Regions from separate parts of the Absiella sp. AM29-15 genome, predicted to be linked through region 1. Evidence: riboswitches for the same ligand, from Rfam matches in the RefSeq annotation. Region 1 holds a riboswitch; the other holds the start of a gene.
What was found. Region 1 has a riboswitch for ZMP and ZTP ahead of pflB (formate C-acetyltransferase). Riboswitches for the same ligand answer to the same signal wherever they lie in the genome.

Region 1 (4,189 bases):
TCTGGTAAATAAATCAATCACAAAATCTATCTGAAGCAAAGGTTCGCCACCACTCACTGTGATGCCACCTTTTTCACCCCAGTAACTACGATATCGCAATGCTTTTTTCAACAATTCTTCACTACTTGTATCAGCCGTTGTCATCTCCCATGTATCTGGATTATGGCAATATTTACAACGCATTGCACAGCCTTTTAAAAATATCACAAAACGTACACCTGGACCATCCACAGAACCAAAGGTTTCAACTGAATGAATACTTCCTTTTACTGGTGACATAGTATAACCTCCTTAAATGAAAAGGCCTGCGTAAACAGACCTTTCTTTATTTCTATAGACTTTCGTGGCAAGTTCTAGAAATAACATCTAACTGTTGTTCACGAGTTAAGTCAATGAATTTTACAGCATATCCAGAAACACGAATTGTGAAGTTCGCATATTCTTCTTTTTCAGGGTGTTCCATTGCATCTTTTAATTTTTCGATACCGAAAACATTAACGTTCAAGTGGTGAGCGCCCTGATCAAAGTAACCATCTAATACATGTACTAAATTATTTACTCGTTCTGCTTCATCATGTCCAAGTGCACCTGGATTGATTGTCTGTGTATTAGAAATACCATCTAATGCATATTCATAAGGTAATTTTGCCACAGAGTTTAATGACGCTAATAAACCGTTTGTTTCTGCACCATATGCAGGATTTGCACCTGGTGACAATGGTTCTCCAGCTTTACGTCCATCAGGAAGTGCTCCAGTAGCTTTACCATAAACAACATTACTTGTGATTGTTAAGATAGATGTTGTTGGTTCAGAATTACGATATGTGTGACGTTTTTCAATCTTGCCCATGAATGTTTTCAACAACCATACTGCGATATCATCTGCACGATCATCATCGTTTCCATAACGAGGGAAATCTCCTTCAATTTCATAATCGACAACCAATCCCTCTTCATCACGGATAGTTTTTACTTTTGCATATTTGATAGCACTCAAGGAATCTACTACATGAGAGAAACCAGCAATACCAGTTGCGAATGTTCTACGTACATTTGTATCGATCAATGCCATCTGGCTTGCTTCATAGTAATATTTATCATGCATGTACTGAATCAGATTTAAGATATTTACATAAAGATCTGCTAACCATTCCATCATGATATCATATTTATGCATAACTTCATCATAATCAAGGTACTCAGAAGTGATACCTCTCATTTCAGGACCAACCTGTGTTTTGGTTTTTTCATCGATACCACCATTGATGGCATATAATAAACATTTTGCTAAGTTTGCACGAGCACCAAAGAACTGCATTTCTTTACCCGTCTGTGTTGCACTTACACAACAGCAAACTGCATAGTCATCACCCCATACAGGGCGCATAACGTCATCGTTTTCGTACTGTACAGAACTTGTATCAATAGAGATACGTGCAGAATATTTCTTAAAGTTTTCTGGTAAGTGACTAGAATATAATACTGTTAAGTTTGGTTCTGGCGCAGGTCCCATGTTTTCTAATGTGTGTAAGAAACGATAGTCAGATTTTGTGACCATATGACGTCCATCCATTCCTAATCCTGCCAAATCAAGTGTTGCCCATACAGGATCACCTGAGAATAACTGGTTATAAGAAGGGATACGTGCAAATTTTACCATACGGAATTTCATTGTCATGTGGTCAATTAATTCCTGTGCTTCTACTTCTGTTAATGTACCATTTTCTAAATCTCTTTCAATATAGATATCAAGGAATGTGGAAACACGTCCAACAGACATTGCCGCACCATTCTGTGTTTTAATAGCTGCCAAGTATCCGAAGTATAACCATTGTACAGCTTCTTTTGCATTTTTTGCAGGACCTGAAATATCATAGCCATAACTTTCCGCCATTTTTTTCATTCCTTTTAATGCTTTGATCTGTTCAGCTAATTCTTCACGCTGGCGAATGATATCATCTGTCATAGTGCCACAGCCACAGTTTGCTTTATCAGCTTCTTTCATTTCAATTAAATAATCGATACCATATAAAGCAACACGGCGATAATCACCAACAATACGTCCACGGCCATATGTATCAGGCAAACCTGTTACAATTTTATTACGACGTGCTAAACGCATTTCTGGTGTATAACAGTCAAATACTGCATCATTGTGAGTTTTGTGGTAATCGTGGAAGATTTCATGTAGTTTTTCGCTTGGTTCATAACCATATGTAGTACAAGCTTCTTCACTCATTTTGATACCACCATAAGGCATGAAGGCACGTTTTAAAGGTTTATCTGTCTGAATACCAACAACCTTTTCTAAATCCTTCAATGCTTCATCAATATATCCAGGACCATATGAAGTTAATGAAGAAACAACTTCTGTTTCCATATCCAGAACGCCGCCTTTTGCACGTTCTTCTTTTTGAAGCTTCTGTAATGCATCCCATAATTTGTTTGTAGCTTCTGTAGGTTGCGCTAAAAAGCTTTCATCCCCATCATAAGGCTTGTAGTTGTTTTGAATAAAATCGCGGACATTTACTTCTTCTTTCCAGATTCTTCCGCTGAATCCTTCCCATTCTTTGCGTTCATTGCTCATAATCCTTACCTCCTGTTCACATGTTAAGTATAGCGAATGTTATCGTCCTGTGCAATTAAAACCATTTATAATCCATGTACGAATAAGCACAAGAAAAGAGCCTATACCAATCCAGACTCTATGCCCAGACGGTCGGCTCTTTTACATTATACTTCATGTGGTCAATTCCACTTCCGTCAGTCGTATAACTGCTTACACTTTATCATTTTTTATTTTACTCGTCAATAAGTGTTTTAAATTTTTTCATAAAACTGAATCTTATGTTTCTGACTTCGCTTTGCACGATACATCGCTTCATCACTATGACGGTATAATTCATCTACATTATGGCTGTCATTTGGATAACATGCCACACCAAAACTTGCGACGATTTCACGATCATCCATACAATTTAAAATGGCTAAACGGATTGCTTCAATTCTTGGCAGTATATCATAGTCACAAGATAAATTACGTAAGAATATCACGAATTCATCTCCACCGATTCTGCCACAATAATCTTCACTTCGACAAGCGCTACGCATACTTTTTGCGACATTGATTAAAACATCATCTCCATATTGATGTCCATAGGTATCATTTAATAATTTAAAATTATCTAAATCAATCAATACTAGAACATGCAGCACGTGTTTTCCACTATGTTGTAATGTGGATTCTATGCGATGAAATAAGGTTGAGCGATTATATAACCCGGTTAATGCATCTGTTTCTGATAAACGTTTCATACGTATCTTATCTTTTTTCTCATTATCGATATCATGCAATAATACACTTGCACGAACAAGGGAAGCATAAGGATCCCATACAAGCTGTATTTCTCCATAAGCCCAAAATTCATTGCCCTGACTGTCTATACGACGATGCTGTAAAGTGAAGTGATGTCTGCCTTTTTGATATTGATCAAGCAGATATTCCCGGGAGAATACCTTCAAATATTTTTTACGATCTTTTGGTGATACAAAATGTTCTGCTGCATAATGTGCAATGTAAGTGAACGAATTTCTTGCATTTTTTGGCAGTTCATCATTTAATGCACCTTCCAGCTTTTCAAAAACATCGTGTGTCAGATCATATTCATAATATGCAATACTGTCTTTTTTTCTTCGCTCAAAATCTTGTTTCCATCGCTCATAAGCAAGTTCTCGCTCATAGGCCTCCGAATAATCCTGATAAGAGATGATTGCGGTGGTTGGCTCTGATTTTTCATTATAAATCATGGTAAATTTACCTTTGATCCAGATATATTTCTGAGAGGTGGAATTTCTTCTTAAAAATACAGCCTCACCTTTTGGTTTCCCTTCCAGCATACTTGAGAAAAAACCTAAATATTCTTTTTGTGTTTCTTCTTTTATCAAATGCTGTTCAATTGCGGATTGTGGGATATTTTCCATCATCTTCTTTGGTTCTGTGGTTTTCTTTCCATCATTTGTATAATATAAAACTTTATTTTTCACATCATATCGAAGTATGACAATATTTCCCTGTTCTAATGCAATTTTCTTTTCTTCTTCACTAATACGAAGATCATGCATCATCTGTTTCATTTTTGTACTATCAAATGCAACAGCAACATATTGGTGTTCTATTGTATCTGGCACA
Region 2 (4,189 bases), on a different contig from region 1:
TACATACTTCTTTCATGGTTTCCCGCATTTGACTATTCGCATCATAACTCCATGCTGGATATCTTGCGACATGTCTTGTGGTAAAGCCAAACAATTCTGCCAATGTATCAATCTGTGCCGCAAACTCATCAATATAAGATTCCAAAGCACCTCTTAACGAGCAATTGATATGAAGCATCTTATCATCCATATACACAACACCAACATTACTGCTGGCGGTACTTAAACCTTCTATGCTCATGCTGTGATGACGTAAACCATCTGGCAATAACATCATCAGCTTCAGAATTGCTTCACTTTCTTCAACGGATACATAAGAATCAATCTGTGTCTTCTCTAAAATCACCTGCACTCCTGCATCAGAGAATTCAAGTTCTTTTTTAATATCAGCTGCCATCGCTTTTACATATGCTTCTATCTTTTCTGAATTACCATCACTGATCCATAATGCACTTGCCTCTCTTGGAATGGCATTATCCATCAATCCACCTTTTAACTGTGCAAGCTGTAATCCAAAGTATTGCATAATTCCATACAATATACGTACCAGCAGCTTATTGGCATTGCCACGTTCTTTATCAATTTCCGCACCTGAATGTCCACCTGCAAGACCCTTGATTGATAAACGATACCCATCCATTTTCTCCTGGATGCGGATAATTTCCTTATCTAATAGTACATTCATGCCACCTGCACTTGTTGTACATGTCGCATAGCCGCTTTCATCATCTAAATTGATCATTCTTATGGCATCAAACTGATCTTTTTTCAAATGCAGTGCCCCACATAATCCAACTTCCTCTTGTACGGTAAATATACATTCTAGACGTGGATGTTTTAAAGTATCATCACTTAATATGGCCAACATATAGGCAACCCCACAGCCATCATCTGCGCCAAGGGTTGTATGATTCGCCATCAACCAGCCATCAACAATACGTAAGGATAGTGGATCTTTTTCAAAATCATGTACACTGTCTTTATTTTTCTCACAAACCATATCCATATGTGCCTGCAACACCAATGGTTCATGATCTTCATAACCACTGCTTGCTTCCTTATATATAATGACATTAAACATATCATCCTGTATATAACGTAATCCCTGTGCCTTCGCAAAAGCAACTAGATAATTGCTAATAGCTTCTTCATGATAAGAACCATGAGGAATCTGTGTCATTTCTTCAAAATATTTTTGATGTAATTTTGTATGATCTAAAATTGTTTTCATATTGAAATACCTCCAGCTAACCTTTATTTTACCACATTTATTTTCAAGTATCGTTTCAAATTCATTTTTTCATTAGAAAGCATAAAGATATCTAAAAAAATGCAGAATATGATCAGCGATTTCTGATACATTCTGCATTTGATATTCATCTATTAATGATGGAATAAACGTGCATGTGTAAATGCCATGACAATATCATATTTATCACATGTTTCAATAACATTGTCATCACGGATACTTCCACCTGCCTGTGCGATATAGGCAACTCCACTTTTATGTGCACGTTCAATATTATCCCCAAATGGGAAGAAGGCATCGCTGCCTAAGGCAACGTCCTTCATGGTTGATAACCATGCTTTCTTTTCTTCTTTGGTAAATGGTTCAGGTTTGGTTGTAAAGGTATTTTCCCATACGCCATCTGCCAAAACATCTTCATAGTCATCAGAAATATATACATCGATCGCATTATCACGATCTGCACGTCTGATACCTTCTTTAAATGGCAGGTTTAATACCTTTTCATTCTGGCGAAGATACCAGTTGTCTGCTTTATTGCCCGCAAGTCTTGTACAGTGTACACGGGATTGCTGTCCAGCACCAATTCCTATTGCCTGACCATCTTTGACATAACATACAGAATTGGACTGGGTATATTTCAATGTGATCAGCGCAACGATCAAATCACGTTTTGCTTCTTCACTTAATGCTTTATTTACGGTAGGAATATCTTCAAACAGTTCTTCTGTAATCTTCAGATTATTTCTTCCTTGTTCAAAAGTGATACCGAATACATCTTTAGTTTCTATTTCTTCAGGAACATATGCTTCATCCATCTGGATTACAACATAGTTGCCTTTTTTCTTTTTCTTTAAGATTTCCAATGCTTCAGGAGTATAGCCTGGCGCAATGACACCATCACTTACTTCTTTCGCAATATATCTAGCACATGTTTCATCGCAGATATCACTTAATGCCGCAAAATCACCATAACTAGACATACGATCACTTCCTCTTGCACGTACATAAGCACTTGCAATTGGCGATAATTCCAATCCATCTGTGAAATAGATCTGTTTCATAACATCATCTAATGGTACATATACTGCAGCTCCTGCAGGTGATACATGTTTAAAACTTGCCGCACTTGGAAGCCCTGTTGCTTCTTTTAATTCTCTGACTAACTGCCAGCTGTTGAAAGCATCTAATAAGTTGATATATCCTGGTTTTCCATTTAAAACCGTTATAGGAAGTTCTCCATTTTTCATATAGATGCGCGCAGGTTTCTGATTTGGATTACAGCCGTATTTTAATTCCATTTCTTTCATAAAAATCTCCTTTCACCACAAAAAAAGCCGACACTTCTGAACATCTTCTGCCCAGACGGTCGGCTTGTATCATTATACTTCATGTGGTCAATTCCACTTCCGTCAGTCGTATAACTGCTTATACTTTATCATTTTTTAAATTCATCGTCAATCTTATTTAAAAGATTTTTTTACCAAAAGCAGGCAGAAGTCCCCCACTTCAACGACAATAAGTAATGGGCGTACATCATTTCTTATATTATGGAGATGCCTGCTTTTTTAGTTTGTGATACCTTTCTATATATTATTACAAAAGCTGACACAGAAAAGGAATGCCAGATGACATTCCTGTTTCTTTTATAAAACACTTAATAAAACCATAAATACAACTACGCAGATGATGACCACACGATAGATGATCCGTTTGGTTTGTTTCTTCACATTTTCACCTTCTAATTTGCGATTTTCACCTTTGTCCATAAATTAGACATGATTTTCTTTGCTTTTTCATTAAATTCAAAGATTTCATCTTTTGGATATCCTACACGTGGCAGATAAGCTTCATTTCCTTCAAAATCGCCGCCTTCTCCACTTAACGTATCCAACACTTCTCCATTACTGCTTGCATATCCTACAAATACAGAATTTTTCATACTGTTTTCATATTCCAAAATGAAGTTGATATATTCATTTGCCAGCTTTGGATTTTTCGCATTCTTTGGAATTACCATTGCATCACTCCACAGATTGGTTCCCTCACTTGGCATATAATAAGCCATTTCTTCATTTTCAGATAAAATATAAGCTGCATCTCCACTATATACAAGAGCCATATCTTTATTTCCATTGATCATTGCGTCAATCACTTCATCTGTGACGATTTCCGGATTCATGGTATCCACAACTTTTACCAGCCATTCATATGCCTGTTGTAGTTGTGCTTCATCATCCGTATTCATAGAATAACCTAAAGCTTTCAATGCCATCATAAATGAATCACGTTCAGAATCATACATATAGATATGTCCTTTATATTTCTGGTCAAGGAAGATGTTCCATCCTTCTTTTTCCAGGTCTTTTTTATCAATATTGTTTTTATTGTATACAATACCTACTGTACCCCAGAAATATGGAACACTGTATGTGTTGTCTGGATCATAAGATAATCCTTTGACACCATCTGCCAATACTGCGATATTTGGAATCATACGCTTATCTAATGGCTGTAGATAATCTTCTCCAATCAAACGCTGGATCATGTAATCACTTGGCACTAAAACATCATAGGATTCTCCACCCTGTAGTTTTGTATACATCAATTCATTGGAATCGAATGTATCATAAATGACTTTGACACCAAATTGTTTTTCAAAGGCATCATTTACTTCAGGATCAATATATTCTCCCCAGTTATATACCTTTAAAGTATCACTGCCATATTTTGCGATTGCATCTTGTGGAGAATTTGTACTCATGCCACCTTTTAATCCATACAGGATACCAGAGAATACCAAAGCGATACATACACCAATTACTCCAAAAACACGATTACTGATTGGTTTATTTTTCTTCTTCGCTTTTTCACGCACAACCGGCAAGACATTCACAATCAATAAAGTGATGGTAATCATCAAAACGATGATGGTAGATAAAG

Region 2: linked by a shared signal. The riboswitch ahead of DW761_RS14995 (phosphoribosylaminoimidazolecarboxamide formyltransferase) and the one ahead of pflB (formate C-acetyltransferase) in region 1 are both predicted to bind ZMP and ZTP.

Annotation. Positions count from the first base shown of each region.
Region 1 covers NZ_QVFL01000021.1:58,049-62,237, forward strand. The annotation lists gene pflA (pyruvate formate-lyase-activating protein) at 1-279, opposite strand, end outside; gene pflB (formate C-acetyltransferase) at 332-2,587, opposite strand; ZMP/ZTP riboswitch at 2,703-2,781, opposite strand; gene DW761_RS18165 (sensor domain-containing diguanylate cyclase) at 2,821-4,189, opposite strand, start outside.
Region 2 covers NZ_QVFL01000015.1:102,395-106,583, forward strand. The annotation lists gene pepD (beta-Ala-His dipeptidase) at 1-1,231, opposite strand, end outside; gene DW761_RS14995 (phosphoribosylaminoimidazolecarboxamide formyltransferase) at 1,384-2,556, opposite strand; ZMP/ZTP riboswitch at 2,599-2,676, opposite strand; gene DW761_RS21690 (hypothetical protein) at 2,893-3,015, opposite strand; gene DW761_RS15000 (extracellular solute-binding protein) at 2,988-4,189, opposite strand, start outside.